Regions from separate parts of the Priestia megaterium genome, predicted to be linked through region 1. Evidence: riboswitches for the same ligand, from Rfam matches in the RefSeq annotation. Region 1 holds a riboswitch; each other region holds the start of a gene.
What was found. Region 1 has a riboswitch for cyclic di-AMP ahead of kdpF (K(+)-transporting ATPase subunit F). Riboswitches for the same ligand answer to the same signal wherever they lie in the genome.
Positions count from the first base shown of each region.

Region 2: it holds a riboswitch for cyclic di-AMP, as region 1 does, so the genes downstream of both, CEQ83_RS18840 (potassium channel family protein) here and kdpF (K(+)-transporting ATPase subunit F) in region 1, are expected to answer to the same signal.
Region 3: it holds a riboswitch for cyclic di-AMP, as region 1 does, so the genes downstream of both, CEQ83_RS19790 (APC family permease) here and kdpF (K(+)-transporting ATPase subunit F) in region 1, are expected to answer to the same signal.
Region 4: it holds a riboswitch for cyclic di-AMP, as region 1 does, so the genes downstream of both, CEQ83_RS02285 (glutamate/proton symporter GltT) here and kdpF (K(+)-transporting ATPase subunit F) in region 1, are expected to answer to the same signal.

Region 1 is NZ_CP023317.1:2,985,102-2,992,445, forward strand. It holds gene kdpB (potassium-transporting ATPase subunit KdpB) at 1-488, opposite strand, end outside; gene kdpA (potassium-transporting ATPase subunit KdpA) at 510-2,171, opposite strand; gene kdpF (K(+)-transporting ATPase subunit F) at 2,196-2,276, opposite strand; cyclic di-AMP (ydaO/yuaA leader) riboswitch at 2,574-2,714, opposite strand; gene CEQ83_RS15040 (hypothetical protein) at 2,730-2,867, opposite strand; cyclic di-AMP (ydaO/yuaA leader) riboswitch at 2,940-3,082, opposite strand; gene CEQ83_RS15045 (undecaprenyldiphospho-muramoylpentapeptide beta-N-acetylglucosaminyltransferase) at 3,242-4,309, opposite strand; gene CEQ83_RS15050 (CHY zinc finger protein) at 4,487-4,822, shown strand; gene CEQ83_RS15055 (ArsR/SmtB family transcription factor) at 4,842-5,156, opposite strand; gene CEQ83_RS15060 (putative quinol monooxygenase) at 5,361-5,645, shown strand; gene nfsA (oxygen-insensitive NADPH nitroreductase) at 5,675-6,412, shown strand; gene CEQ83_RS15070 (hypothetical protein) at 6,506-6,943, shown strand; gene CEQ83_RS15075 (DUF4397 domain-containing protein) at 7,059-7,344, shown strand, end outside.
Region 2 is NZ_CP023317.1:3,666,202-3,673,545, forward strand. It holds gene ggt (gamma-glutamyltransferase) at 1-1,256, opposite strand, end outside; gene CEQ83_RS18820 (tetratricopeptide repeat protein) at 1,666-2,163, opposite strand; gene CEQ83_RS18825 (YjcZ family sporulation protein) at 2,337-2,423, shown strand; gene CEQ83_RS18830 (YjcZ family sporulation protein) at 2,612-2,692, opposite strand; gene CEQ83_RS18835 (TrkH family potassium uptake protein) at 3,020-4,339, opposite strand; gene CEQ83_RS18840 (potassium channel family protein) at 4,343-5,002, opposite strand; cyclic di-AMP (ydaO/yuaA leader) riboswitch at 5,127-5,271, opposite strand; gene CEQ83_RS18845 (carboxymuconolactone decarboxylase family protein) at 5,387-5,845, opposite strand; gene CEQ83_RS18850 (Lrp/AsnC family transcriptional regulator) at 5,966-6,421, shown strand; gene CEQ83_RS18855 (peptidyl-prolyl cis-trans isomerase) at 6,710-7,344, opposite strand, start outside.
Region 3 is NZ_CP023317.1:3,856,767-3,864,110, forward strand. It holds gene CEQ83_RS19780 (glycosyltransferase family 2 protein) at 1-908, shown strand, start outside; gene CEQ83_RS19785 (cation diffusion facilitator family transporter) at 948-1,925, opposite strand; gene CEQ83_RS19790 (APC family permease) at 2,035-3,861, opposite strand; cyclic di-AMP (ydaO/yuaA leader) riboswitch at 4,024-4,167, opposite strand; gene CEQ83_RS19795 (N-acetylmuramoyl-L-alanine amidase) at 4,359-5,399, opposite strand; gene glnA (type I glutamate--ammonia ligase) at 6,322-7,344, opposite strand, start outside.
Region 4 is NZ_CP023317.1:420,113-427,456, reverse strand. It holds gene CEQ83_RS02305 (APC family permease) at 1-1,026, shown strand, start outside; gene CEQ83_RS02300 (EcsC family protein) at 1,361-2,152, opposite strand; gene CEQ83_RS02295 (DedA family protein) at 2,177-2,782, opposite strand; gene ytvI (sporulation integral membrane protein YtvI) at 2,942-3,973, opposite strand; gene CEQ83_RS02285 (glutamate/proton symporter GltT) at 4,187-5,446, opposite strand; cyclic di-AMP (ydaO/yuaA leader) riboswitch at 5,552-5,691, opposite strand; gene CEQ83_RS02280 (undecaprenyl-diphosphate phosphatase) at 5,965-6,789, opposite strand; gene CEQ83_RS02275 (hypothetical protein) at 7,248-7,344, shown strand, end outside.

The DNA.
Region 1 (7,344 bases):
AGTCCTTTAATAATTTCTCCATCTCCAGGAATCATTTCGCCTTGTGAAACGACGACGATATCTCCTTTTTTTAGTTGCGATGCCGAAACTTGTATCATTTGCCCGTTTTGAAGCTGATTAGCTGTAATATCGCCTTTAGATTTCTTTAATGAGTTTGCCTGTGCTTTTCCTCGACCTTCTGCTAATGCTTCTGCAAAATTAGCAAAAACAATGGTAAAAAATAACACGAGAGATACGGCAACATTAAATCCTGTGCTTACTGTACTTTCTCCGAAAAGGTCCGGAACAACGGCTAAAAAAAGCGTAATTATAAACCCGATTTCTACTACGAACATGATAGGGTTTTTTATCATCGTTCTTGGGCTGAGCTTGATAAAAGCCTGCTTTACTGATTGAATAAAAATCGATGAAGCTTGTGTATCCACAGAACCTTGAATATGACTGTTGCGATCCAATTCAATATTATTTGCAAAATTCCGTTTATTCATTATGATCCTCCGCTTTCTTGATTACAGTGTTAAATACTCAGCAACCGGCCCAAGCACAAGCACTGGGAAAAACGTAAGTGCTCCTACAATAACGGTAGTTCCAATTAAAATGCCGCTAAATAAAGACGTATCTGTTTTAAATGTCCCAGGTGTTTCGGGAACAAGCTGTTTGGATGCTAGTGAGCTCGATACCGCCAGCATCGTAATTAGTCCGAAGTAGCGTCCAATATACATAACGATTCCCGTTGAAATGTTCCAAAACGGCGTTGCATCACCGAGTCCTTCAAAGCCGGATCCATTGTTTGCTGCTGACGACGTAAATTCATACAGTGCCTGACTTAACCCGTGAAAGCCTGGATTTGATATACCTTCTATTCCTAAATGAGTGGTAAGTGCTACAGCTGTTCCTCCTAAAATTAGCAGCGGTTGCAAAATAAGCGTCACGGCGATTAGCTTCATTTCTTTTCCTTCAATTTTTTTACCTACGTATTCTGGTGTTCTTCCAACCATTAAACCTGATAAAAATACGGCGATAATGACGTACATCATGACATTCATAAATCCTGCTCCGACACCGCCGAATACGGTATTTAACATCATATTTCCAAGCGTTAACAACCCGGTAAGAGGCGTAAGAGTATCGTGCATGGTGTTGACTGCACCTGTTTCACTTGCTGTCGTCACGATGGCGTAAAGCGTCGACATGCCGACACCAAAACGGACTTCTTTCCCTTCCATATAACCGTTCGCTTCGTTCAAATGAAAAGCATCAAGTCTTGGATTGCCACCCCACTCTGTTACGAACGCTGTGCTTAAAATAACGATAAACAGCATACTCATCGCTACAAACAAAATGCGGCCTTGCTTACGCTTTCCGATCATTTTTCCGTATGTGAAAGGAAGTGCTGTTGGCAATAAAAGCATAAGGACGATTTGTAATACATTGCTCAACGCGTTAGGATTTTCAAATGGATGAGCTGAATTGACACCAAAAAATCCCCCTCCGTTGTTTCCTAGCTCTTTAATTGAAAGAAAAGAAGCAACTGGTCCCCTTGCTATTTGCTGTGTTGCCCCTTCTATTGTATGGGCAGTAACCGTTCCGCTTAACGTTTGAGGGACACCTAAAAACATAAATAAAATGCCTGTTATAAAAGCGATAGGAAGTAAAATACGCGTAATTGACTTTACAAAATCAACAAAAAAGTTTCCCATTTCTTTCCCTGCCAGCCCACGAATAAAAGCGATTGCTACTGCAAGTGCCGTTGCTGGTGCAGCAAACATCATAAATACAATGGCGGCCATCTGCGAGAAATAGGACAATCCTGATTCGCCGCTGTAGTGCTGCAAGTTCGTATTTGTCATAAAACTAATGGCCGTGTTAAAAGCAAGTGCCGGATCCATTCCTTTGATGTGGCTTGGGTTAAACGGCAGTACCCCTTGAAACCGGAAGATAAGGTACACCACAAAAATCATAAACGTATTCGCCAAAACAAGAGCAAATGCATATTGCTTCCACGTCTGATTAAGCCCTTTAATTCCTGCTGCTTTAAACATCACCGTTTCTATCTTTCCTATCAAGCTAGTGTTTTTATCGTTTGAAAACACATTCGCTATATAAATACCTACGGGCTTTGCAATAAGCGCTACAAAAACAAGCAGCAGCGCAACTGATAGTAGAAAAATCCCCACTTTTTATTCCTCCGCTTATTAAAATTGTTCTGGATTTAACAGTACATATACTAAATAAATTAAAACGAGAACTGAAATACCTGACAAAATGAACGACATGTTCACTTCTCCTCTCTGTCGTCTACTACATGAGACGACCAGCGAATAATTCCGTACATAGCAGTCGCTAATAAGGCAAGCGTTCCAAGCATCATCATATCCAAGTTGCTTCCTCCTAACTGTTTCCTGACAAAAATGATAGCTTCTAAGTTTAGTGACGGTTTCTTTTCATAAAGCATCACGTCCAAAAAAGCTAACCGCGAGACGTGATGCTATTTTTTTCCACTAAAAAACCGCAGAAGAGAGTTCTCTTCCGCGGTTTAATGCACGACAAATAAGCCGTGATTGACACGAATTTTTTACTCCCAAAACGCTTACGGAGTTAGCTGTCGGATTCGGGTTATGGAAGTAACCCTACTCAGTTAAGAGATTCACCCCTAGTACATACGTACAAAATATTGGGTCCCCCGCTCATAATTGATTAAGCGTATATTTGTTATTTAATTTTTAGACTTAATGATGACTTTTACTGCTGCGTTTAAAACTTTGATTAGCTAACGTAGACAAATAGCGGTTTGCTAGATCAAAAGATTGCTGGTCGCACATTGCCCGATATTCAATCATTTGAATCATTTGCTTAGATAAATGCATCCTGACGCTCCTTTCACCTATATTTTGAAAGGAGCGTACTATCCGCTGTTATAGAAAACGACCACGATTACACCATCCTCTCTCTTAACGCTTACGAAGTTAGCTGACGGGTTCGGGTCAAGAAAGTAACCCTACTCAATTAAGAGATTCACCCCTGATAATTGGGTCCTCCGCTCTTTCCTTCTCTTTCAGAAAAGACTCAGCGTTTCACAGTGGAACGTTTCATGAGAGTAATCTTACTCCTGTTAAAATTTACTGTCAACAACATTTTTTGAAATTTTAAAAGCTTTATTTTTCTATATTTATTCATTATTTTAAAATAATAATTCCAGAAGAAAAAAAGCGTTCTTATCGAGGAGATAAGAACGCTTTTTTTAGCTCATTTTCTCAATTTCATTTACAAGAATTGAAATAGCATCCGTTTTTGTTGCTTCACGCATTGTACGCTTCATTGTACTTGCCTGCTGCTGAAGCTCACTTACTTCACGTAAAAACAATTCTTTTGTTAACTGTTCTTCTTCTACAACCATACAGTAGCCTTTTTTCTTAAAAGATTGTGCATTTAAAATTTGATCTCCGCGACTCTGTGCTTTTGATAAAGGAATAATCATCATCGGTTTATGAAGAGCTAAAAACTCAAAAATGGCATTGGATCCACCGCGTGTAATCACATAATCAGTTGCCGCTAGAACATCAGGAAGCTGTTCGTTTACGTATTCTAACTGACGGTATCCTGACTCTTTTTCAAGGCTTGTATCAATATTGCCTTTTCCGCAAAGGTGTACAATTTGGAATTTCTTTTGCAGTTCAGGCAAAGACTCTCGAACGATTTCATTAATACGGCGTGCTCCTAAACTTCCGCCCATAATCGTTAAAATGGGGCGCTTATCATAAAAGCGTAGCCAGCTTTCCCCGTTCGCTGCGCTTCCGCTAAATAGCTCTTTTCGAATAGGTGAACCAACAACCTGCACTTTTTCTTTTGGAAAGTAGTTTGCGGCTTCATCAAAAGAAGTAAAAATTTTAGTGGCAAATTTCTGCGCAATTTTATTTGCCAGTCCCGGTGTTAAATCACTTTCATGAATGAACACGGGAATGTTTAAAGATTTAGCAGCCATTACCACAGGAACTGTGACGAAACCGCCTTTTGAAAAAACAAGAGAAGGCTTTAGTTTTTTCAGCACGCGACGTGCATCGCCAACCCCTTTTGCTACTCGAAATACATCTTTTACATTTTCCATATCTACATATCGACGCAGCTTCCCGCTTGAAATCGCATGATATGGAACGTTTAATTTTGTAATTAATTCTTTCTCAATACCATTGTGAGAACCGACATAATGGATATCCCATTTTTCACTGTCTAATTCTTTCATGATGGCAATGTTTGGCGTTACGTGCCCCGCTGTTCCGCCTCCGGTAAAAACGATAACTTGCTTACTCATTTTTTCTTCCTCTCTTTGCATCACTTAATCGATCTGTTTTGACATCAATTTTTATCTAATCTTTTTAGCATGCAATCTGACATGTAAAACGATGGTTTTATTATAGCATTTTTCTTTTTACATATGTATGATAAGGCGTATAAAAGCATGCTATACTTTTCATAAGGAGTGATGATAATGAACAAATCTGTACCTGCAGTAAAAGGTGACACAGTGGATTCCGAAACGCGCTGTACGCACTATCATACGGATAAAGATATTATCGCAATAAAATTTTATTGCTGTCATACATATTATCCATGCTATCAATGTCATAACGCACATGCGGATCACGACATTAAAAGATGGCCAACATCTATGTTTAATGAAAAAGCTATTCTTTGCGGAGTATGTAAACATGAGCTCTCAATTAATGAATATTTAACCTGTAACTCGACTTGCCCTCACTGTCGTTCTTCTTTTAATCCCGGATGCAGCCTGCATGGACACATTTATTTTGAACAAAAAAGCTGAACAAAATATCGTTCAGCTTTTAAAATAATTGCTCATCTATATTGATAATGGAAGGAAGCAGACCTGGGAACAGTTCCTCAAGTTCTTCTAAACGCAAGGAATAATAGTGCTGCGTACCTTCTATACGTAGTTTGATAATTCCAGCTTCGCGAAGTACTTTAATATGATGTGATAGCGTTGATTTTGATACATTTAATTTTTGATAATACGAACAGGTCTGCTCCTTTCTTGTCGCTAAACACTGTACAATTCGCAGCCGGTTAGGATCACTCAACGCATGTAAAATAGGCGTTAATTTAATTTCAGATTTCGGTGGTTGATAAGGTTTTCTCATGCTTAAAATATAACACAGCTTCTTTTGTGTATCAATGTTCGATAACTTTCGAACTAAATTCCTTGCACTGTTATTTAATCGGTGTTATAGTTTCATTGTTCGATGATATTCGAACTTATCTTCATTTTAATCGTAAATTGAATGAAAGATTAAAAACAAAACAAATAATATAAAGCACCATCATTATTAAAGGAGGAATCATCCATGATTCATTTACAAGCTTCAATGAAAGTTAACCCAGCAAAAAGAGAAGAATTTTTAGAAAACGTACAAGAACTAATTAAGCATTCTTTACAAGAAGAAGGAAACAGCAACTATCAACTATTTGAAGATGCTTTTACACCTAACACATTTATGATGATTGAAGAGTGGAAAAGCGAAGAAGCAATTCAAGCACACAATAAATCAGCTCATTTCCAAAGTTTTGTAGCATTTGCTCAAACTGGCGTACTTGTAGCACCTTTAGATGTAAAAACATTACAAGGCTAAAAATAACTTCTTTGAAAGGATGACGCATCATGAATGAAGCAATTCGTACAATTCAAGATCATCGTTCTATCCGTCAATATACAGACGAAGCAGTAAGCGACGAGCATTTAGATACAATTATTCAATCTGCTCAGTCAGCCGCTTCTTCTATTAACGGACAGCAAGTAACTATTATTAGCGTCCAAGATAAAGAAAAGAAGAAAAAGCTTTCAGAGCTTGCGGGCAACCAAGCGTGGATTGACCAAGCTCCTCTATTTTTAATCTTTTGTGCAGATTTTAATCGTGCTAAGATTGCAGCTGAGCTTAACGATGCGCCTCTTGGCGTAACCGATGGGCTTGAGTCAATTTTAGTGGGGGCAACCGATGCTGGAATTTCTTTAGAAGCAGCAACAGTTGCAGCAGAGTCACTCGGTTTAGGTACAGTACCAATCGGCGGAATTCGCAGAAAGCCACTAGAAGTCATTGAACTCCTAGATTTACCGGAATACGTATTCCCAGTAAGCGGTCTTGTCATTGGACATCCGGCAGATCATTCTGCGAAAAAGCCTCGATTACCACAAGCTGCTGTGCACCATCGTGAAAGCTATAATCATGACTTAAAGTCATTGATTCAAGACTATGATGCTGAAATGGCAGAGTATATGAAAAAGAGAACAAACGGTGCAGATGACCGCAACTGGTCACAAACTGTATCCGCTATTTACAAAACCATTTATTATCCAGAAGTTCGAGCGATGCTTGAAAAACAAGGATTTAAATTCGAATGATCAAAAGCTGCGATAAACATCGCAGCTTTTTTTATCTACTTTAACAGCGTCTTGAATAGACTAAAAGTAATACTCGATAAATGAGGTGTTTGGATGGAGTTTATTTTAATTTGTAATTTTCTTTTAGGTGCAACGGCAGCGCTTTTATTGATACCGGCTTTTACAAAAAAGAACACCCTTCACGTGACTTTGCTGTCTCTCCTTTTCCTCCTTTCAATTGTTCCAACCTTTCTTCTCGCTAATCCACATATCGGCGTTTTACCTTGGGCTATTCGAGACGGTCTTCTATTGTTTTCCGCTTTCCTTTTCTTTTATCTAACCTTCACTTTAAGCAGATGGAAAACACTTTTGTTTTTTCTTCTCCTTTTACTGTCAATTGCTCCTCTTGCCTACGTCGTATATGATGACTTCACGCATACGTATATAGATGCCAATATCGGACTTGGCCTAGGCTTTTTATTGACGTGGCTCTTAACAACCTTGTACAATATTTTGGCTATTCTTCGATTTTTCCGTCAGAAATCTCAGTAAACACGTTAAAAGTTAACAAACAAACGAATAGTTGATTTTATTTAGTATACGCTAACAACTGCACAGTCCTTCTCTTTACATAAAGCTGTGTATACTAAAAAAGGAGTGATACTTGATGAAACGACTATTCGTAATGGTAGCAGTGATTGCCTTCTTGGCACTTAGCCGCATGTTAGTATTTGCCGCTGAAACACCTCCTGCTGCAGATGAGCGACCAGCTCAAAATGCAGAAGTTCGTATCGTTCATGCTTCACCGGATGCTCCAGCTGTAGACATTTTTGTGGATGACAAAGCTTTAGTAGAAGGAGCAAAGTTTAAAGATGTCTCCAACTCTCTGCCTTTGTCAGCTGGTTCTCATAAAGTAGAAGTATACGAAGCGAAGACAAAAGGAACAAAAGATT
Region 2 (7,344 bases), 680 kb from region 1:
CCAAAAACTTGTTCAATGGTAGTCGTGTAAGAAACCATGTTTCCCCATTTGTCTACAACAGAGAAATGAGTCGTTTGGCCGATTGGATTTTCTTCCGTTACCGTTGCTTTATTTGGATTTTCTTTTCCTTCATATTTCCAAGGGTCTCCTTCTTTAACATTAGGCGTTGCTTTATTTGGATTAATTAATTTACGACGTTCTTTAATATAATCTTCATCTAACAGGCCTTTTTTCGGCACTTCGTAAAAGTCTTCATCTGCCATATACGCCGCGCGGTCCGCAAAAGCTAAGTGCATCGCTTCCGTTAAATGCTGCAAATACTGTGGCGTATTGGAACCCATTTTTTCTACATCATAACCTTCCATTAGCTTTAAAATTTGCTGCACGGTTAATCCGCCGGAGCTAGGAGGAGCCGCACTAACCACATCGTAGCCTCGATAAGTTGTTTTGACCGGCTCGCGTTCTTTTACAACATAATTTTTTAAATCATCCATGGTCATGCTTCCATCGCGTTTTTGAACTTCTTTAACAAGCGCTTTTCCAATTTCTCCTTTATAAAGAGCGTCTGACCCTTCTTTTTGAATAAGCTTTAATGTTTTCGCAAGATCAGGCTGAACAAGCTTATCTCCTTCTTTTAACGGCTTGCCATTCGGTACAAATACATTACCGGCCGTTTGGTATCTTTCAAGCTTGTCCGCATTTTCATCGATATACTGAGCCATCGACCAATTCACTTTAATTCCTTGTTCCGCTTGAGTAATAGCAGGTTTAATAACATCTGATAAGTCCATGGTTCCATAATCTTCAAGGGCTGTTTCTACTCCTTTTAACGTACCAGGAACTCCAACTGCTTTTCCTGTTATGTGACGCTTACTGAAAGGAATGACTTTTCCTTTTGAATCTAAAAACAGCTTAGGCGTGACATCAGCCGGTGCCATTTCACGGCTGTCTAGCATCGTAATTTTATCTTTCTTTTTTTCATAAATCATCATAAAACCGCCGCCGCCGATACCAGACATCATCGGTTCCACAACGTTTAGAGATAGTTGAATGGCCGCTGCCGCATCTACAGCGTTTCCGCCTTCAGCTAACACTTTCCTCCCCGCTTCAGCAGCCAGCGGGTGAGATGCCGCTACAATTCCTTGTGTAGCACCCCGTTTCATTGAATGGTCGACACCCGGAACTTCAGCAGCAGCTGGTGTGACAACTAAACATAAACTAAATAACGTAATAGCCAACATCTTCATAACCTTCATCTGGGTCTCCTCCTTCAAATACATTATTTCACATCGCCTGAGACGATGGATTTCACGAAGAATAAATTGGTTTATTATGATATTTTTTACATATGCGTATAAATAAAAAGCAAAGTAAATCATACCTTTGCTTTTTTAGTTAATCGCATGTTTAACTTTTCTCTCTATTCATTTACAATTATCTATATTTTCTAACAATTTATCCATAGGCTGATAGTTTCTTACTATTTTTGGAACTATGTAGACTGAACGCTCTAATAATGTAGAAAATCTAGCAGTTAAGAAGTCGTTCGACTTACATGCACTTCTTAAATTTTTTATAAATATTCTTATTGTTATATAAAAAGCAATCCTTTATGAAAATCAGCATACGTTTTCTGAAAATCAAAAATAAAACAGGACTTTAGATTCATCGTCCTGTTTGGAGCATGTTTTCGACTTTTTTAATGTCCGCGTGCGTAGGATTGATTTCCCGAGCATAGGCGATTTGTTCTTTCGCTTTTTCCATTTCTTTTAATTGAATATAGGTTTTGGCGAGTTCGAGCGGCAGCATAATCCCTTCAAAACCAAGATCTTGCGCCTTCTGCAAATAAAACAGCGATTTTTCGTAATTCCCTCCAAACATAAGCGGAGTTTCCCGATATTTTATTCCTCGAACGAAGTGCGCCAAGCTTGAAGATGGATTTAATGTTAATGCCTGATGAAGAGCCCGGTCCATTTCTAAGTTCAATACCATTTTTTCAAAGATAATTGATTCTTCAATTTGCTTTGCTAAACAAACGGCTAAGTAACAGTACAAATCAGATGCTTGAGGTTTTTTCTTCATTTCTTGTTGAATTTCGCGCTTGATCTCTTTCCACTTTCCCTCTTCTAGCTGATTCATGACGTATTGTGCATGTATTCCCACCTGTTTGCCCTCCTTTTCCTCTTTATCATAAAGGATTTCTGCGCAAATGAAAAAAGTAAGTGTTCTTCATTCTTCACAAAAAACGTTACCATTAAAAAATAGGCAAATTTCTCAATCACTTAACCCAATTAGTACATAGGATATAGAGACTTTTATTAAAGGAGGTTACACATATGGGCGCAAAAGGCGGTTTTGGTTTTTCATTTATCGTTGTTTTATTTATCCTATTAGTAATCGTAGGGTGTTCTTGCTACTACTAATTTCTAGAGAGGATGAACATCATTCATCCTCTCCTATTTCAAAAAAACCATGCTTTCGCATGGCTACATACCGATTAGATGAATGAGTAGAGGAACTCATTGTTCGGCAATATTGAAGAAATTTTTGGTTTTTACTTCCGCCTAGTATGCCTTTTTTGAAGGGGACTATGCGCAAATAAAGTTAACGTTTAAAAGCGAAAGCCAGACGCACCTACAATAACAAGTAAAACAAATAACACAACGATTAACGCAAAATTTTGTTTTCCCACGTACCATCCCTCACTTCCTGTTATCTGCTTTTAGTGTATGCAACAGCTTGGCAAAATGTTTAGGACAGGGGTGCGGATTTTTCCAATGAGAAAAACCTTCAAATTTCGCCAAAAAAAGTGAATCATATTTTTGTTTCTTTCGTTATATATAGTAAGAGATTTTTTTACTATAAAAAAGGAGGGGCTTTAATGCGCCGACATTCCAAATTGCCCATTGTTCTTGTTTTTGCCTTCTTTTTATTCATCGCAACTGTTTTGTGCGTAACCTCTTATATGTCTTGAACGTATAAATAATATAAAAAAATCGCCTCATCGAAGGCGATTTTTCTATCCTAGCATTATATCTTCGTTTGGATAGCGAACGGCTTCACGCTTTTGCTTAGATAATGAAAACGCAAGGGTTAATGGCCCCACTTTTCCTAAAAACATGATAAAGATAATAATCACGCGTCCAAAGTATGAAAGCTCAGGAGTTGCTCCCATCGATAACCCCACTGTTCCAAACGCAGAAACCACTTCAAACATAATTTTTATAAACGGCAGGTTTTCTGAGATATTTAATAGAAAAATGGCCCCAAACACAAACATAATCGAAATCATCGTAATGGCTAGTGCCTTAAACACATGAAGAGGAAGAAGCCGTCTCTTTAACAGCACAATATCTTCCCTGCTTCGTAAAAATGCCCATACAGAAAAGACAATCACCACAAACGTTGTTAGTTTAATACCTCCTCCTGTTGACGCACTCCCTGCACCTATGAACATTAACATAACCATTAAAAATATGGTGGAATCATGTAGACTTCCTATATCGATACTATTAAAACCTGCTGTGCGTGTTGTTACCGCTTGAAAATAAGACGCCCACACTTTGTCTCCTAATGACAAACTTCCAAGTGTATGTGAATTGCCGTACTCTAAGAAAAAAATAAAAAGCATGGCAATCACGTTAATGGCAAACGTGCTGATAATCATAATTTTTGAATGCAGCGTTAGTTTTTTATACGATTTTTTTACCCACATATCAGCAAGAACGGTAAATCCTAACCCACCAATAATAAACAAAAAGGAAATCGTTATGTTAATAACGGGATCTCCTACATACTGAACTAAGCTGTCAGATAATAGTCCGAACCCTGCGTTATTAAAAGCTGAAATTGAATGAAACAAGCTAAAGAATAGCCCCTTAGACCATCCGAATTCCGGAACCCAGCGTATCGCTAAAAAGATAAGTGCAACAAACTCAATTAAAAATGAAAAGATAAACAGCCTTTTAACTAGCAGGACAACTCCGCCGACGCTCGTTTGATTTAATGCCTGCTGAACGAGCATACGCTCTTTAAATCCAATTTTTTTACCTAGCATCATAAAAATCAGCACGGCAAATGACATAATGCCAAGACCGCCTATTTGAATTAACAGCATAATAATCGTTTGACCGATGACGGTAAAACGCGTACCTGTATCTACGACGGCTAAGCCGGTCACTGTCATAGCGGAAGTAGATGTAAAAAGGGCGTCTACCCACCGGATTGGCTCAGTAGTAGAAAAAGGCATCATTAATAAAAGAGCACCAATAATAATTCCTCCGCCAAAAATGGAGACAAGCAGCTGCGGCGGCGTAAGCCTAACAATTTTTTTTTTCATAAGTTAAACTCCTTCTTCTTCAAAACGGTTTAAATCGCGATTATGTCCGATAACAATCAGCATATCTCCTTGTTCAATTGTTTCATGCGCCGTAGGCGAAATCACCATTTCCCCGTCTTTTCGCTGAAAACCGATAATATTACAGCCGTACTTTGCACGAATATTTAAATCAAACAGCGTTTTATTATGAAGTTTCTTAGAAGCGACAATTTCAACAATACTATAGTCTTTAGACAGTTCAATATAGTCAATAATTTTTTCTGACACCACGTGATGAGCAATCCGCTTCGCAATATCGCGCTCAGGATGAATGACTTTGTCCGCTCCTATTTTCTCCAGCACTTTTTGATGATACATATTCACCGCTTTTACCCATACTTGCTTAACGCCCATATCTTTTAAAAGCATCGTTGCAAGCACGCTTGCTTCGATATCGTCTCCAAACGAAATAAGAGCATGATCAACGTTACGAATGCCTAGCCCTTTTAAGCTAGCTTCATCAATTGCGTTCGCTTGCACGACATATGTAGCTGAGTTGCTATATTTCTTTACTACCTCCTGATTGCGGTCAATAGCGAGCACATCCACATCCAAATTAGCAAACTCTTCAACCAAACTGCCTCCAAAACGACCTAATCCCAATACAGCAAACTGTTTTTTCATAATGTATTTATTCCTTTCTTCAACTGCTGTGTGTTCTCTTAGCTTATACTTTTTCTAAAAAATTACATGTTTTTCTTAAAAAAAGCGCAAAAAAACACAGGAAGGCTCCTGTGTTTTTTCACACTCTTCCCCCTCAAAACGCTTGCGAAGTTAGCTGTCGGGTTCGGGTTTTAAGAGTAACCCTACCTTTTTAAGGATTCACCCCGGAGCACAATATGTGCGTAAATAATGGGTCCTCCGCTCCGTAATGGATTAAGCGATTTTTATTCAAATGTCTATGATCTATTTTTTAGAATAATCGATTCGATTCATGATACGTTTCACTTCACGAAAGCTATCTTACTCCTGTGGATTTTGTCTGTCAAGATATTTTTAGGGAAGACATCACTTGCGCTGCAAACTGCAAAAATCATATAAATCTAAACTGACAATCAGTTTGTGAAATTGATCAAACAAATTAATAACAGCCAAAAGCTCTAATAGCTGCGTATCACTGTAAAATTTCTTTAATTGATCCATATCAGCATCCGTCAAATCCCTTGGACGCACTCGGTATACATCTATAAATCGAAACAGCAGTCGATCTTTTTCTTCCAGCTCTTTTTCTCTTAACACTTTTTGATTAAGCGTCTTATCGCCTACATATGACATGCTCATACACGTCTCACAGCCGTTAACACCTGCTAGATAAAGCCTGATTTTTTCCTTAGTCTCTCTTTTTATTATATCACTGTTCCAAAGCTTGTCGTATAGCTCATCATACAACCTTTTTACATCTGGAATTAAATTCAGTGCTTTTTCAAAATTTGTTCCCTCTTCGTTTGTTAACAAAACTCTTGCCATTTTTTACTCACTCCTTTTTAATTATTATAGTAAGAAAAATGGAGATTTCAGATAACAAATAAAACATATTATCTGCTGTTACTAATCAAATGAAACATTAATATGAAAGAAGGTTTTCAATTGAAAATTGATGAAATTGATTTATCGATTTTGCAGGCACTGCAGCAAAACAGCCGTCTTTCCTTAAGAGAGCTAGGAAAACAAATTAACCTGTCTCCTCCTTCAGTGGCAGAGCGAGTAAGACAGCTAGAGAGCTTTGGTATTATAAAAGGATATACAATCGATATTGATTATGAAAAGCTGCAGTTGCCCGTCTCGTGTTTTATTGAAGTAACCATGAAAAACGGAGAGCACGAGCGTTTTAAACGATTTATTTCTCAGTATCCCTATGCTTTATTCTGTGAACGCATCGCCGGACAGGCTTGCTTCATTACAAAGCTTCAGCTTCCTCACCTGCACGTACTCGAGCAATTTATTAACGAAATTACACCTTATGCCAAAACGATTTCACACATCGCCCTTTCTCACGTGGAGATGTCTTCTGCATTATTGAGTCATTTAAAAGATGAAAAGTGATTGAAACATACGTTCACCGTACTAACGAAAAGATCCGAACGATTCATCGTTCGGATCTTCTTTCCACTAAACTACTTCTGTCCTAGCCTCTTTTATTCGTCCAAAAGCATAAAAAATAACCCTCCAAAGCTGGAGGGTATAAATTTTCCGAATAATGAAAGTTTTACAACTTCATTCTATCAGGTACCGACATTTCTGTCTACTTAAAAATGTAAAAGAGCTCTCTATTAATAGAAAGCTCTTTTACCTGCTTGTTTTTTGAAAACAATCAATCTATATAAAAGGGAACTACCTAAGGCTGAAAGTCACGTGAAACCTTGGCAGTTGATCCTGGATATACCGGTTGATATGATTCAAAACAAGTTCTTTCATCATTTCTTCTTTGACTTCTGATTCCGTTTTTTTATCTTTTTGTTTTAAAATAAGAATATAATAGACTTTACCCATTTTAATGGGCTTACTACACTCTCCGATGTGCTGTTTTTTTAAAACATCTATAAAAGAGGGAGATAGATTCGAAAGCTTTAGATTATCATCATTCTCTATTTTGCTGATGGTCTGGACATCAGCATATTTTTTTTGAACGTCTTGAAGCGATGTTCCTTTTTGCAGCTCAGCCGCAACGGTCTCGGCATCATGTAAAGTTGTAAAAGTTAGCTGCGAAAAAGATACGCGCGTTACATCGTTCTCAATACGTGTATAGTAAGCGTCTAGTTCATCAGACGTAATTTGTTTACGGAAATATTCTTCTAATTTAAACTGATTTATTAGCTGTTTAGTTACATCGCTAGAACGAATGTGCAAGACTTCATAGCCTTGTTTTCTTGTATCTTCGTCATATGAACGTTTGATTTGTTTCCACATATCCTCGACTTTTTTCTGTACCCTGTCACTTGTCTTTAGATGCGAAATTAAGATTTTTT
Region 3 (7,344 bases), 870 kb from region 1:
GCTTGCTTTCCGTCATGCATGAAAATCACATTAACTATGAATTCATTTTCGTCAATGACGGCAGTACAGACCGAACAATTGAAATCTTAAAGGACGTAGCAGCTATGGATTCTAACGTAAAAATTATTGATTTTGCCCGTAATTTCGGGCACCAAACTGCCGTCACAGCAGGTATTGACTATGCTCAAGGTGATGCTATCGTAATTATTGATGCTGACTTACAGGATCCGCCTGAAATGATTCCTGAATTAATTGCTAAATGGCAGCAAGGCTATGAAATTGTATACGCAAAGCGCAAGAAGCGAAGCGGAGAGACCTTTTTTAAATTGACAACGGCTAAGTATTTTTATCGCTTTTTAAATTATATGTCCGATATTGAAATCCCAAAAGACACGGGAGATTTTCGTATTATCGACCGAAAAGTTGCGGACGTATTCAAAAAAATGACTGAACGCAATCGTTTCGTAAGAGGAATGATGTCTTGGGTCGGCTTCAGGCAAACATATGTAGAATATGAGCGCGATGAGCGTTTTGCTGGTGAAACAAAATATCCTTTAAAAAAGATGATCAAGTTTGCTTCAGATGGAATTATTGGGTTTTCAACGAAACCTTTACGTTTAGTAATGGTTATTGGCTTGTTATCAGTTTTTGTATCACTTCTCGTTTTAAGTTATTCGATTGTTGTTTGGCTGATAGGTGAAAATATTCAGCCTGGCTGGACTTCGATTATGGTAGCTATCACTTTCTTTAGCGGTATTCAGCTACTTGGTTTAGGTCTAGTGGGACAATACATCGCAAGAATTTACGATGAAAGTAAAAATAGACCTATTTACGTTGTACGTGAAACTATTAACTTTTCTGCGGCTTCAACAGATTCTCAAAACGTGCGTGAAAAAGTATATAGCTAAAAAAACAAGGAAGAAAACAACTGTTTTCTTCCTTGTTTTTTATTCTTTTTGAAGCTGTAAATCGCTTGTCACCCAGTCAGGAATTCCATCATCTTCATCAAATTCAATAATGACATCCGTTATTCCTTTTTCCTGTAAAATACGATTTTCGAGACGATCTTTAATATCATCCGCTTCTGCTACTGTTAAAGAAGGATCAATTTCTACTTTTAATTCAACGTGAAGCTCTTCTCCTTCTTTCATCACCATTAACGTTTGAATATCACGCACTTGTACATCTTGCATAACAATGGCGCCAATTTTCATTTCCATTTCTTTATCTGCTTCACCAAGCGCTCCGGCAGCGTTATCTAAAAATACTCGTCCTACTACAAAAAACATCATAAGACCAATTAGCATAGAAGCAATTCCTTCAGCTTGATGAAAAGGCGTAAACCGCGAAATAAAAACGGCGATTAAAGCCAATACGCCTCCTCCAGTAGCTACCAGATCTTCCATAAAAACAAGCTTAGTTGCTGGCTTTGCTTTCTTTAGATGAACAAAGCTTTGCGTAAAAACATTGACCTCTGCAGTATTCATTCCGACATCGTGCAAAATTTCTTTCATTGCCTTAAAGAGGACAAACATCTCAAGTAATACCGAGATGCCAAGTACTGCAATATTTAAAATAAAGCCTGAAGACTTCGTCGGATGAAGAATATGATGATACCCTTCTTTAATCGTTTCAAATGCCATAATTCCTACTACAAGAACCGCCCCTAATAAAACGAGATTAACCAATCGTCCAAATCCGTTTGGAAATCGTTTGGTCGGAGCTTTTTTGCTTAATGCTGAACCTATAAAAACAAAGAACTGATTTGCTGCGTCCCCTAAGCTGTGCATCGTTTCAGCAAACATCGCTACATTTCCCGTTAAAGCAAAAGCAATCCCTTTAATAATGGATATAATGGTATTAACTATAGCGGCCATCATGGCCGATTTATTTCCTTTTCGCAATAACTTAATTAATTCACTCATGCAATCCCTCCGTTTGTGCCTTTGATGAGATTCAATTATGGTTAGTGTATGTGAATTTAAAAATTAAAAACCTCCAACATATAAGTTGGAGGTTTTTAGTCATGTTTCATTATTTTTTAAAACGATAAGGTACCGTTGTAACGATTACGTTTTTACGGTAAAGCAAATGTGCTTTTAACAGCAGACTGGACTGATTATGAAGGATGTTTTGCCAGCTTTTTTTCGTGATGAACTGCGGAATAACAACCGTAATAGCCATATTATTTTCACGGGCTTTTTCTTCAGCCATATCGATGAATCGAAACAGCGGACGCACAAGACTGCGGTATTGAGAATGAAACGTAACAATACGAATATCAGGCTGCCACTTTTCCCACTTCTCTTCCATTCTCTTTTCGCTTTCTCGGTCAAAAGCAACGTGCACCGCAATAACGGTATCACCAATCGTTCTTGCATAGTTCAATGAATTTTCCACTACCTTTGTCATTCCTGCTACAGGAACAATGACCACACTTCCTTCAAGCTTTCCAATCTTTTCTCCTTGCTTAATACGAAGCTGCTCTCCTACCGCTTCATAATGCGTATGAATGCGATGAAAAATATAAACGATAACCGGTAAGAAAACGAGCACGGACCATACTTGTGAAAACTTCGTTGTAAACAAAATGATTAGCACCGTTAAGGTAATGAGGGCACCAATTAAGTTAATGGTTAGCTTTCCTTGCCAGCCGGCCGGCTTTTCTCTAAGCCATTTGACAATCATGCCTGTTTGAGAAAGCGTAAATGGAATGAACACTCCAACTGCATAAAGAGGAATTAATTGTTCCGTCGCTCCTTTAAAGGCGACAAGTAAGACAATAGAAGCAATTCCAAGGGTCACAATTCCATTTGAATAGCCTAGTCGATCGCCGCGAATTTGAAACATTCTTGGCATGTATTTATCAGACGATAAGTTTACGGCAAGCAAAGGGAAAGCTGAAAAACCTGTATTCGCCGCTAGCACTAAAATCAGAGCTGTGGTACCTTGAATAAAATAATAAAATCCATTTCGTCCAAATACACTCGATGCAATTTGTGATACAACCGTTTCATCTGCTTTTGGAGAAATGCCAAGCCAATAAGCTAAAAACGTGATGCCAGAAAATAAAACGGCTAAAATACCGCCCATCAGCATTAATGTATGAACAGCATTTTTTGCACCTGGATCTTTAAAGTTAGGCACTGCATTTGAAATAGCTTCTACACCAGTCAATGCCGAACAGCCTGATGAAAAAGCTTTTAATAATAAAAACAAACTAATACCTGGCACCACGGTACCGAGAGATGTATGAAGCTCAGGTGAAACTTGACCTGTCACTATTTTGAAGAAGCCCACCGCTATTAACAAAATAAGAGCAATAACAAATAAATAAACCGGATAAGCTAAGACAGAAGCGGATTCTGTTACACCTCGTAAATTTAAAACCGTAATAAAAATCACCAGCAAACACGCAATTACTACGTTATAGTGATGCAGCGTTGGAAAAGCCGAAGTTAAAGCATCGGTTCCTGCTGAAACACTCACGGCAACTGTTAAAATATAATCTACTAACAGTGATCCCCCAGCGATAAGTCCAGGATTTTCTCCTAAATTGGTTTTCGAAACAATATAAGCTCCTCCGCCTTGCGGATACGCATAAATAATTTGACGATATGAAAGAATTAAAGCCGTCAGCAGCACCAATACCCCAATCGCAATTGGAATCGAATACCAATAGGCAAGCACGCCCACTGTTGCAAGGACAATCAAAATCTGTTCTGTTCCATAAGCCACTGAAGATAAGGCATCTGATGATAAAATAGCCAGCGCTTTAAGCTTACTAAGCTTTTGATCGCCTAACTCTTTTGTTTTGAGCGGCTTTCCAATCAATAATCTCTTGAGAACTGAATAGTTCACGTAATTTCCCTCCGATGATTGCTTAGCTACTATTCACTGTTCGTTGCTAAGCTCCGTTACAAGTTCATGAATAAGTGATATTATCCCTAAAAAATACCTTTTTATGTTAAAAAAGCGCACAAAAAAAACACTAAGGGTTCTCAGCGTTTTTACACAGCTTAAACCTCCTCTCCAAAACGCTTATGGGGTTAGCTGTCGGATTCGGGCTATGAGAGTAGCCCTACCTTTTAAAAAAAAGGATTCACCCCAAGTGACAATGCACAAATTTGGGTCCCCCACTTCTGACGAATTAAGCGATAACAGGTCAATATAATTTTCGGTTAAAGAGTATGATCGATAACATGTTTCTTTCATAACTATCCTTTGTTCTTAGATAATATACTCCCGTACAAATGGTTTGTAAAGCATTATTTTACGTAAACGATAAAATAGTACTTAAGGCGCTTTTAAGGGGAAAACAAAAGGCCTTCTGCCTGCTTACAGAAGACCTGCTTTCTTTAACTTTTTGCTTTTAAAACGGCTGCTAGCTTGTTTTTCGTTTGAGGACCATAAATGCCATCTACATCATAAGGAAGATACACAAGCTGAAAACGTCTGACTGCATCTTTCGTTTGTACTCCATATATTCCGTCTACTGACCCTACTTTAAAACTAACCGCGTTTAATGCTCTTTGAAGCTGTTTCACTGCTTCTCCAGAATCGCCTTGTTTTAAAATTCCATTGGGAAGTGGATATTGTTCAGAAGGTGGTGTTGGAGTAGGTGTTGGTGAAGTTCCTGAAGGAATAACAATTGTTTTTCCAACCTGTAGTGTTAAAGGATCAGAAAGCCCTGTATTCGCTTCTTGAAGCTCCTGTACTGTTATGCCGTACTTCTGTGCAATACTGTACAGCGTATCTCCTTGCTTAATTGTATACGTTTTTTCACCTGGTTCAGAAGGTGATGGATTTGGTGTCGGTGTTGGAGATGGCGATGGATTTGGAACTGCACGACGAGGTAAATTTAAATATACGGCAATTCCTTTTGCATACGATTCACCCATGCTTTTTAAAAAAGCTTCATTTTGAAGAAGTGCTGCATCGGCGCTCCTATCAATAAAAGCTATTTCAGTTAGTACTGCAGGCATATTTGTTAAGCGAAGCACCGCATAATTGGCCGATTTTCGTCCACGATTCGGATGATTATACGACAGCAGCGTTGGCTGTACTTGCCCGTGCACAATCGATTGAAACGTTTTACTAGCATTGCTAGCGCTTCTATAAACATAATCTTCGTATCCTGTTCCTCCACCGGCATTTACGTGAATAGACATAAATGCATCTGCCCCCCACGAATTAGCTTGAGAAGCGCGCTGAGATAACGATAAAAAAGTATCTGTGGTACGGGTGGTTTTAATCGTAAAGTCACTGTAAGTGCTATTTAAATAGCTTATTAAATATTGTTGAATTTTTAACACTAAGTTTTTTTCATACAGTCCATTCGCTCCAACTGCTCCTGCATCTGCCCCACCATGTCCTGCATCAAGATAAATTTTTTTCATATTACTTGTCCCTCCTTATTGTTAACATATGCATGAGGGAAAAAAGTGCTACGTATACTAGCCTACTTAGTGAAAAATTACTAAAAAAGGAGATTGAGACATAACGAAATCACTTCAAACTCAAAACGAACAAATGGGATAAATGCGCTAGTATGGATGGCTTGTTACATCGCTGTTGAATTCCGTGCAAGGCTTCGCTTTCCGCGGGGGGGCTGGTGAGCCTCCTCGTCGCGTGCGCTACTGCGGAGTCTCACCTATTCCGCTTTTCCCCCAGGAGTCTTCGCCTGCCCTCCAATCAACTTCTAGAAGCAACTAAATAGATGAAATCTACGTTCATCCTACCAATAAAAAAATCCGCACAATTCATCGTGCGGTTCCCTCCTCCTAACATACTTTTGGTCCAGATTCTATTCTGGTTGATTAAATAGATCAGGAGGGTCTATTATTTATAACGTTAGGACCTATTTAAAAAGCAGAACGCCTACAACAATGAGAATAATCCAAATTGGAATGCTTATCAATATCCCTATCACTAAACCTTTAAAGAAATTTCCTTCTTTCATTTTTATTACATTCCTCTCCAACAGTATTTTCTAACGATACTATGATTGGCTGAAAACTCTCTGAAGTTATACTGAAATACAGTGCAGAGTGAACACATAAACAATCTCACTATCTGTTATACACTACTTTTACTTATAGATTCAATGAGACAAAAAGCTCATCCTTTTTGATTCATGTAAACAAATTCTTTCTTGTATGTAACAAAACAATAAAAAAGCTCCCTGTAAATTATACGACAGGCAGCTTTTTTATAAACAAGCTATATTATTCAATTTACGTATGTAGAATGTTATTTATTCATTGTGAAAAACAAAAAAGTCGGAGAGAACGTACAAACGATCTCTCCGACTTTTAAAAATTAATATTGGCTCATGTATTGGTCACGTTCCCAAGGATGAACTTGTGTACGGAACATATCCCACTCGATTTCTTTCGCTTCAACGAAGTGCTCTGCTAAGTGTTCACCTAATGCAGAAACCATCACTTCGTTTGATTGGAAGCTATCTAAAGCTTGAGCTAATGTTGCAGGTAAATCTACGATACCTTCTTCAACACGCTCTTCTTTTGTCATTACATAGATATTACGATCAATAGGTTTTGGAGCTTCAAGATTGTTCTTGATTCCATCTAAACCAGCTTTTAATAGAACAGCCATTGCTAAATATGGGTTAGCAGCTGGGTCTACGCTACGTACTTCAACACGAGTTCCTACGCCGCGAGAAGCTGGGATACGGATTAATGGGCTACGGTTGCGAGCAGACCATGCAACATAACAAGGAGCCTCATATCCAGGTACTAGACGCTTATAAGAGTTTACAGTAGGATTTGTTACTGCTGTAAAGCTGTGTGCGTGCTTGATGATACCTGCGATAAATTGACGAGCAGTATCACTTAGCTCTAGATTACCGTTCTCATCATAAAATGCGTTTTGGCCATCTTTGAATAACGAAACGTTACAGTGCATACCTGAACCGTTCACACCAAATAATGGTTTTGGCATAAATGTAGCATGTAAGCCATGTTTACGTGCAATTGTTTTTACAACAAGTTTGAACGTTTGGATATCATCACAAGCTTTTAATGCAGCAGCATATTTGAAGTCGATCTCGTGTTGTCCAGGAGCTACCTCATGGTGAGATGCTTCAATTTCAAAGCCCATTTCTTCAAGCTCTAATACGATGTCACGACGGCAGTTTTCACCAAGGTCAGTTGGCGCTAAGTCGAAGTAGCCACCTTTATCATTTAATTCTAATGTAGGTTCGCCTTTTTCGTCTAATTTGAATAAGAAGAACTCTGGCTCAGGTCCAAGGTTAAAATCAGTAAATCCTAACTCTTCCATCTCTTTTAACACACGTTTTAAGTTATTACGTGGATCGCCATC
Region 4 (7,344 bases), 2.5 Mb from region 1:
CTTGATTATCTATTTCTACCGATGATTAATGCACTTTTGACAAATATTTACCTAAGCTCTCTGTTTCCAGGTGTTCCAAAAGCCGTATGGATTATCAGCTTTGTGGTCATCATGACCATAATGAATATTTTTAGCGTTCATTTAACCGTTTCTTTTGGTACGCTATTAGTTGCTTTTCAAATTTTAGTAGCTATCATCTTTATTATTTTAAGTGCTACAACTCAAGGGCAAGAGCTATCATTTAAACCGTTTATAAGTGAATCGGCTTCTATATCTCTTTTATTAAACGGAGCAGCTATTTTATGCTTTTCTTTTTTAGGGTTTGATGCTGTAACCACCATGGCTGAAGAAACACTTAAGCCTGAGAAAACCATTCCCAAAGGGATTCTCATTATTGCATGTACGGGAGGCGCCTTATTTATTACGGTTTCTTACTTTGCTCAGCTTCTTTTCCCTTCAGCCTCTTTGTTTCATGATTTAGAAGGTGCATCGGCTGAAATCGCTTATAAAATTGGCGGCCAGCTGTTTCAATCTATTTTTGTAGCAGCAGCCTTAACATCAACTATTGCTTCTGGACTTGTCTCACATATGAGTGCATCAAGACTTCTCTACGCAATTGGGAAAGATGGTTATCTGCCGCGGAGAATTTTTGGCTATATTCACCCTAAAACAAAGACGCCTGTTTGGAACGTAGTCATTATTGGTGGTCTCTCTTTAATTTCACTAAGTCTGTCTCTTGAAAAAGCTACCTCTTTAATTAATTTTGGTGCTTTAATTGCGTTCAGTTCAGTTAACATAGCGGTTTTTATCCATTATTTTATTCAACAAAACAAACGATCTCTCAGTGGATATATTTCATATGTACTTATGCCTTTACTCGGCAGTTTATTTTTATTTTTTATGTGGCTTAACTTAGAAAAAACATCCTTATTTATCGGTATTGTATGGAGTATAATTGGCATTATTTATTTACTGATTGCCAGACGAAAAAATACTATTACCATTCCTACTTTTCATTTTGATTAAGGAAATAGGCTTAACACACCTCGACATATTTCCCCAGAAATAATGTCGAAAAAAAGTAATTGAGACATAAACAAATCAATCCCATCTACACACGAACAAAAAGGTAAACGATCTAATATAAATCGCTCGTTACACCGCTTTTGATTTCCGTGCAAGGCTTTGCTTTCCGCGGGAGTCTTCGCCTTGCCCTCCAATCAACACCTAGAGGCAACTAAATACATGAAAGCTACATTTACTATATCAATAAAAAAATCCGAACGTATTTGATTCTCAACTAAGAATCAAACTCGTTCGGATTTTTCTTCAACTAAAATACTTTCATACCAGCCTATTTTTATTTTTTAGATTGTGAGACTTTTTCTAAAATGCGTCTTTTACGGTAAAGCATCATTCCAACTTCTCCTATATCGCTAATCGCTTGTTTGTTAATATACGCCCCAAACACCATCCCTGCTATAGGAATCATTTGAAATAGCTTTTTCCATCCCAAGTTGTCTCTATAGGTTAGAAACACTTCTCTCCAACCTTGGAGCTGCTGCAAGCTCTGCGTTCGATTGCCGCTTGCTAATTCTTCTAAAATCGCACGCTTTCCTACAATATCAGAGGATGAAAACTGCATGCATTTGACCATAAAAATGCGTTCCTCTTGCTCAGTGGGATCGTAACCATAAGAAACAGCCACTTCTTGCAGTGTCTTAAGCGTAAGTCCCAATACAAAAGGAATATCAATCGCCAGTGTAAAAATTCCACCTACTCCGGTTGTAGCTCCTTGCAGCTGCGCATTCTTTTTTCGAACTTCAATAAAATACTCCGCCAACTCATCCATTTCCTGCAGAGATAAATGCTGAACATCCTCTATTGACAGCTGCTTATTTTCTTGTAATTGGGCTGATGCTTTCTCTAGCGTGGCAGACGTATTAGCTAAATACTGGCCTCCATTATCAACATACTTAGCAATTTCATCTAATAATTTTTCTATTTTTTGATGAATGAACTTTGGCGTTACTTTATCTAAAGCTGAAAAAGGCAAGCGAGCCAGCCGCTCCCAGAAAAAAAGTCCTTTTTGGTCTTTCTCCCACTTTTCAATTTTTCGTAATTCTATTCTCAATTGTTCATGCTCTGACATATCCTCACTCTTTTCCTCGATTTATCAGCTCTGTCCTACTTGTTTATTCCGCACATATTTAATGATAAAAAACAACGCAATTAAAACAACAATTCCGATTCCAATAGGCTGCATGTATTGAGATACAATCGGACCCACCTCTTTCCACTTAGGTCCTAACTTATATCCTAAATATACGTAAATAGCCGTTACTGGAAGCATCGCAACAAATGTGTAAATAGAAAACAGCCATACATTCATTTTTGCCATCCCGCATGGAAAAGAGATAGCCGTACGCACTCCTGGAATAAACCGTCCAAAAAAAGCGACCCCGCTGCCGTACTTATTAAAAAAGCGATCGGCAGCGTCAATTTCTTTTTCTTTCACCAAAAAATATTTTCCATATTTTAAAACTAGCGGTCGTCCACCGTAACGTCCCAGTGCATAAAGAGTCAACGGTCCACACACACCGCCTACTGTACCTGCAAGGATAGCCAGATACAAGTTCATATCACCTTGGTACACCCAATACCCTACTAAAGGTAAAACAAGCTCTGCGGGGACAAACTCAAACGTTAATGCTAAAATTACGCCAAAATAAGAGAGCTGTTTTAGCGCTTCAATTAAAGAAAGTAAAACCGACTCTAACAAAAATTCTCCTCCTCATGTCATTAAATCTAAGACTGCAAAACTATAATTTAGCCGATTGATAGATAAAAACCAACGCGACATAGTTTTTTCCTTTCCCTCTTTACGTATGACGTACTACAAAAGTTTCAATAAAAAAAGCGCTAGTTTTATCCAGCGCTTTTATAGTTTAAAGTTAATTTGAATAATACCTACTTTACGAAGAGCATCGTATAAAATAACTAAAGCCGGTCCTAAAAACAACCCGACAAAACCTAAAAGTTTAAATCCAATGTACAAACTAACTAATGCAGCCAAAGGTGAAATACCCATATTTGTAGAAAATACTTTTGGTTCTACTACACGTCTTACTACCGTAATGACTCCAAATAGAATAAATAAGCCGATTGCTAATGAGTCATGTCCTTGCGTAAGAGCAAAAATCCCCCATGGAACGAGCACCGAGCCTGTCCCAAGGATTGGTAAGATATCGACAATTACAATTAATAAACTAAGCAGCGCGGTATACGGAACATCTAATAGCCAAAGCCCTACATAAGCCATTACAAACGTCATGACACTTAAAATAATTTGTGCCTTAATAAAACCAACCCCCGCTTGGATAAGCTGAGTGATGACAACTTGTAGCTTATATTTCGTTTCTTCTGTTAAAAATGACTTAATTTTATTTTTAATAGCAGGCAGCTCAAGGCTGATAAATACAAGCGCTACTAAATAAATAAGAAACTCTAGTAGAAACCCAGGAACAGTAGCAGCAAAGCTAATGATGATTTCCACGGTACTTTTTAATAGAGAATCTAATGAATTTACGGTTTTTTCAAGCGTGCGCTCGATAGAAGAAATCACTTCTGTAGGAAGAGCGTTTGAATAGTATTTCCACTTGATAATAGTTGGATAAATCGCGGTTTCATAGATTTCTTTTACAAATGAAGGCGCTATCTTTGAAAGAGCAACCACTTGCGTGACGATTGTCCGAACAATAAAAAATCCAATAAGTATGAGCGAAACAACATATAAAATGAAGGTCATAAGCACTGCGTAGACTCTCTTCATTTTAAAAGATTGATGCAATTTTTGAACAATACCCTCAAGCGCTAATGCTGTTAATAAAGCAAACACAATCGGTAAACTGTAAGGGATTAACAAACATACGATTACTATCGAGGCGATGACCCATATTCGCTTTTTCCACATACTCTACTATCCCCCAACTAGCTAAGCTATCTCTATATTTACTGATAAAGAAAGGAACCAGTGACTGCTTTTATGTAAGAATAAAATTTGGATATATTTATACCTGATGTTACATATTATAGGGTCAATTTCCATAATAATAAAGGAATTATTATGAAAAAAGCTACTTATTCTAATTTTTTGAATAGAATAAGTAGCTTTTTAATTTATAAATTAGCCGGCTCTCATGACCTCTGTACCTTTTTTAGGGTCAAATTTGCCTTCAGATTTAGACATTACAATTGCTGCTAGTGTGTTTCCTACTAAGTTAACAACCGTACGTGCCATATCCATGATTCTGTCTACTCCCGCAATGAAGGCTAATCCTTCTGCCGGAACGCCGATTGTTCCAAGAGTAGCCAGTAATACAACAAATGATGTTCCTGGCACCGCAGCCATTCCTTTAGATGTAACCATCAATACCAGAATGAGCGTCAGCTGTTGAACGATCGTTAAATCAATACCATACACCTGCGCTAAGAATAACGCTGCAATCGCTTGATAGAGAACAGAACCATCTAGGTTAAATGTATAACCAATTGGTACAACGAACGATACGATAGCTTTTGGACAGCCCATCTTTTCAAGTTTTTCCATAATTCGCGGAAGAACTGTCTCAGAACTAGATGTACTGTATGCTAACAACAGTTCATCTTTCATATAGCGGAATAAGTGGAAAATGTTAATTCCTGCCCATTTCGCAATTCCTCCTAATACAACAAGTAGGAAGAAAATTAACGCTAAGTAAACTAAGATAACAAGCTTTCCTAATGAAAGGAGTGACTCTAAACCGAATTTCGAAACTGTTACACCAATTAAAGCAAATACTCCAATCGGAGCCACTTTCATTACTAGGTTTACCACGTGAAACATTGCGTGAGAAACGCCGTCAAAGAATTGAACAACAGGCTTTCCTCTTTCTCCAATTGCCGCTACTCCAAGTGCGAACAATACTGTAAAGAAGATAATTGCTAGCATGTCTCCTTCAACAATTGACTGGAAAAAGTTTGTCGGAACAATGTGTAAGAACGTTTCAGCCACTGACTTTCCTTCTTGCTGTTCGGATGTTTCAACGTATTGTGAAATATCACTCTTCTGTGCTGAATGAATGTCTACACCTTGTCCAGGATGAAAAATATTAGCAATCAATACACCGATTACAATTGCGAAAGTTGTAATAATTTCAAAATAGAGAATGGTTTTAACGCCCAGCTTTCCGACCTGTTTACCGCTACCTGCTCCTGCAACTCCAACGACTAAACTTGAGATAACAATTGGAATAACAATCATCTTAATCAATCTTAAGAACAAGTCTCCCAGCGGCTGCAGGTATGTTACTACACGCGGATCGTTAAACCAAATTACTCCTACAAGAACACCGAGGATTAAACCGGTAAAAATCTGCGTAGCCAAACCAAAACGAATTTTTTTCATAGATGTACCTCCCCAAAGATGTATGACATTTGTATATACTTTTCTGAAAAAACAAAAAAGACTATTCTTAAGAAAGAACAGCCTTTTACTTACGCTATTTTGGGCTCTTTCTCTCAATAAAGCAAACGAGGTTAACTGTCGGATTCGGAATTGAGAGTTTCCTACCTTTTGTAAGGATTCACCCCAAGGCAGCTTTACTGCCGATAATGATTCCCCCGCTCTATACGATTAAGCTTATTATTCAATTTTTATAAAATTAAAACGATCTATACGTTGTCATACGTTTTTTACAGTCAATAAAACTAAACAGAAGTCTTACTTTTACTTAACTTTATACTGCACAAATATTAATTTACTATTTTTCGACACGTTTTGTCAATACCCATGTTTATAAAACGCTTTCAAAAGACAATAATATATATTTATGCAAAAAAGCTATTGCAATGTTGCAATAGCTTTTTCTTGCTTTTTAAGTCTTTATCAGAAGTTTAAATGGCTATAAAATACGCTTATTTATTTTATAAAAATACAAAATATAGAATAGCCGCTAAGACAATTCGATAAATGGCAAACGGAACTAATTTAATGCGGTTGATTAATTTTAAGAAAAAGCGAATCGATATAAGCGCAAAAATAAAGGCGCTGATAAAACCAGCAATAAAAAACGGTAGTGCATCTGATGTGAAATACTGCCAGTTTTTAACCAATGAAAGTCCACTTGCTCCTGCCATAATTGGCACTGCCATAATAAATGTAAAATCTGCGGCTGCCTTATGGCTCATTCCAAGAAGAACCCCTCCTGAAATCGTTGAGCCTGAACGAGAAAAACCTGGCCAAAGAGCAATACATTGAAACAGTCCTATACCTAGTGCTTGTCCATAAGACATTTGGTCCACCGTCTCTACACGCGGACGTTTAGGTCCAAACAAATCTGCTAGAATCATTAATACAGCTCCGACCACTAAGCCAATTAGCACCGTATTTAAAGAAAACAAATGTTCATCAATGTAATCATCAAACAAAAGTCCTAACACTCCTGCGGGTAACAAACCAACAATTACCTGCATTAAATTTAAGCGATTTGTCGGTCCAATTGCAGCAGCTGGTTTTTTTCCCAATCCTAATAAATTAATAAAACGATCTTTAAAAATAACAACTACTGCTAAGATCGACCCTAGCTGAATAACAATCTTAAATGTATTAGCTACTGGAGATGAAAATAATTCTTTTGAATTTAACCACAGGTCATCCACAATAATCATATGCCCAGTTGACGAAACAGGAGCAAACTCTGTTAAACCTTCTACAATCCCTAAAATGATTGCTACAATAATTTCCCACATAAAGCTATGTACCTTGCCTTTCTTTCAAATTAATAAGCTTATCGCTTCGTTTTACATGCTCAACTATTTTCCTATTTTGACACTTGCTTTTTTATCATAATTGTTAAAACTATGAAATACAATGTGTATTTGCAAAAAGATAAGAATCTTTAATAATTTGTAATAAAAAGCTTACATGCTACAACCAAAAAACACGATATCAGCTTTTATTTATTTTAAAAAGCAGTCACTATGTTCAGTATAAATTCTGGTTCCTTAGCTAAAAATGAATCATCTAGACTATTTTTCTTTAGTGTGAAAAAATGACTAAATCATTATGTTTTTTCCATCCCCCTTTACTGTCATCTATCATTTTAATCCAATAGGGCTGAATTATACGACATATCCCCTAAGTAATTTGAAACTTTTTTCTCTCTTTTCTCGTATATAGTAGTATCTTTTTTAGGAGGCTTTTTACTATGAATGGAAATGTACGTACAATGAAATGGGTCACTGCTGGGTATGAAGCCTTGCTGGGAATTCCTTTAATTGGCGCGGGGATTGTTATGGGCTTTA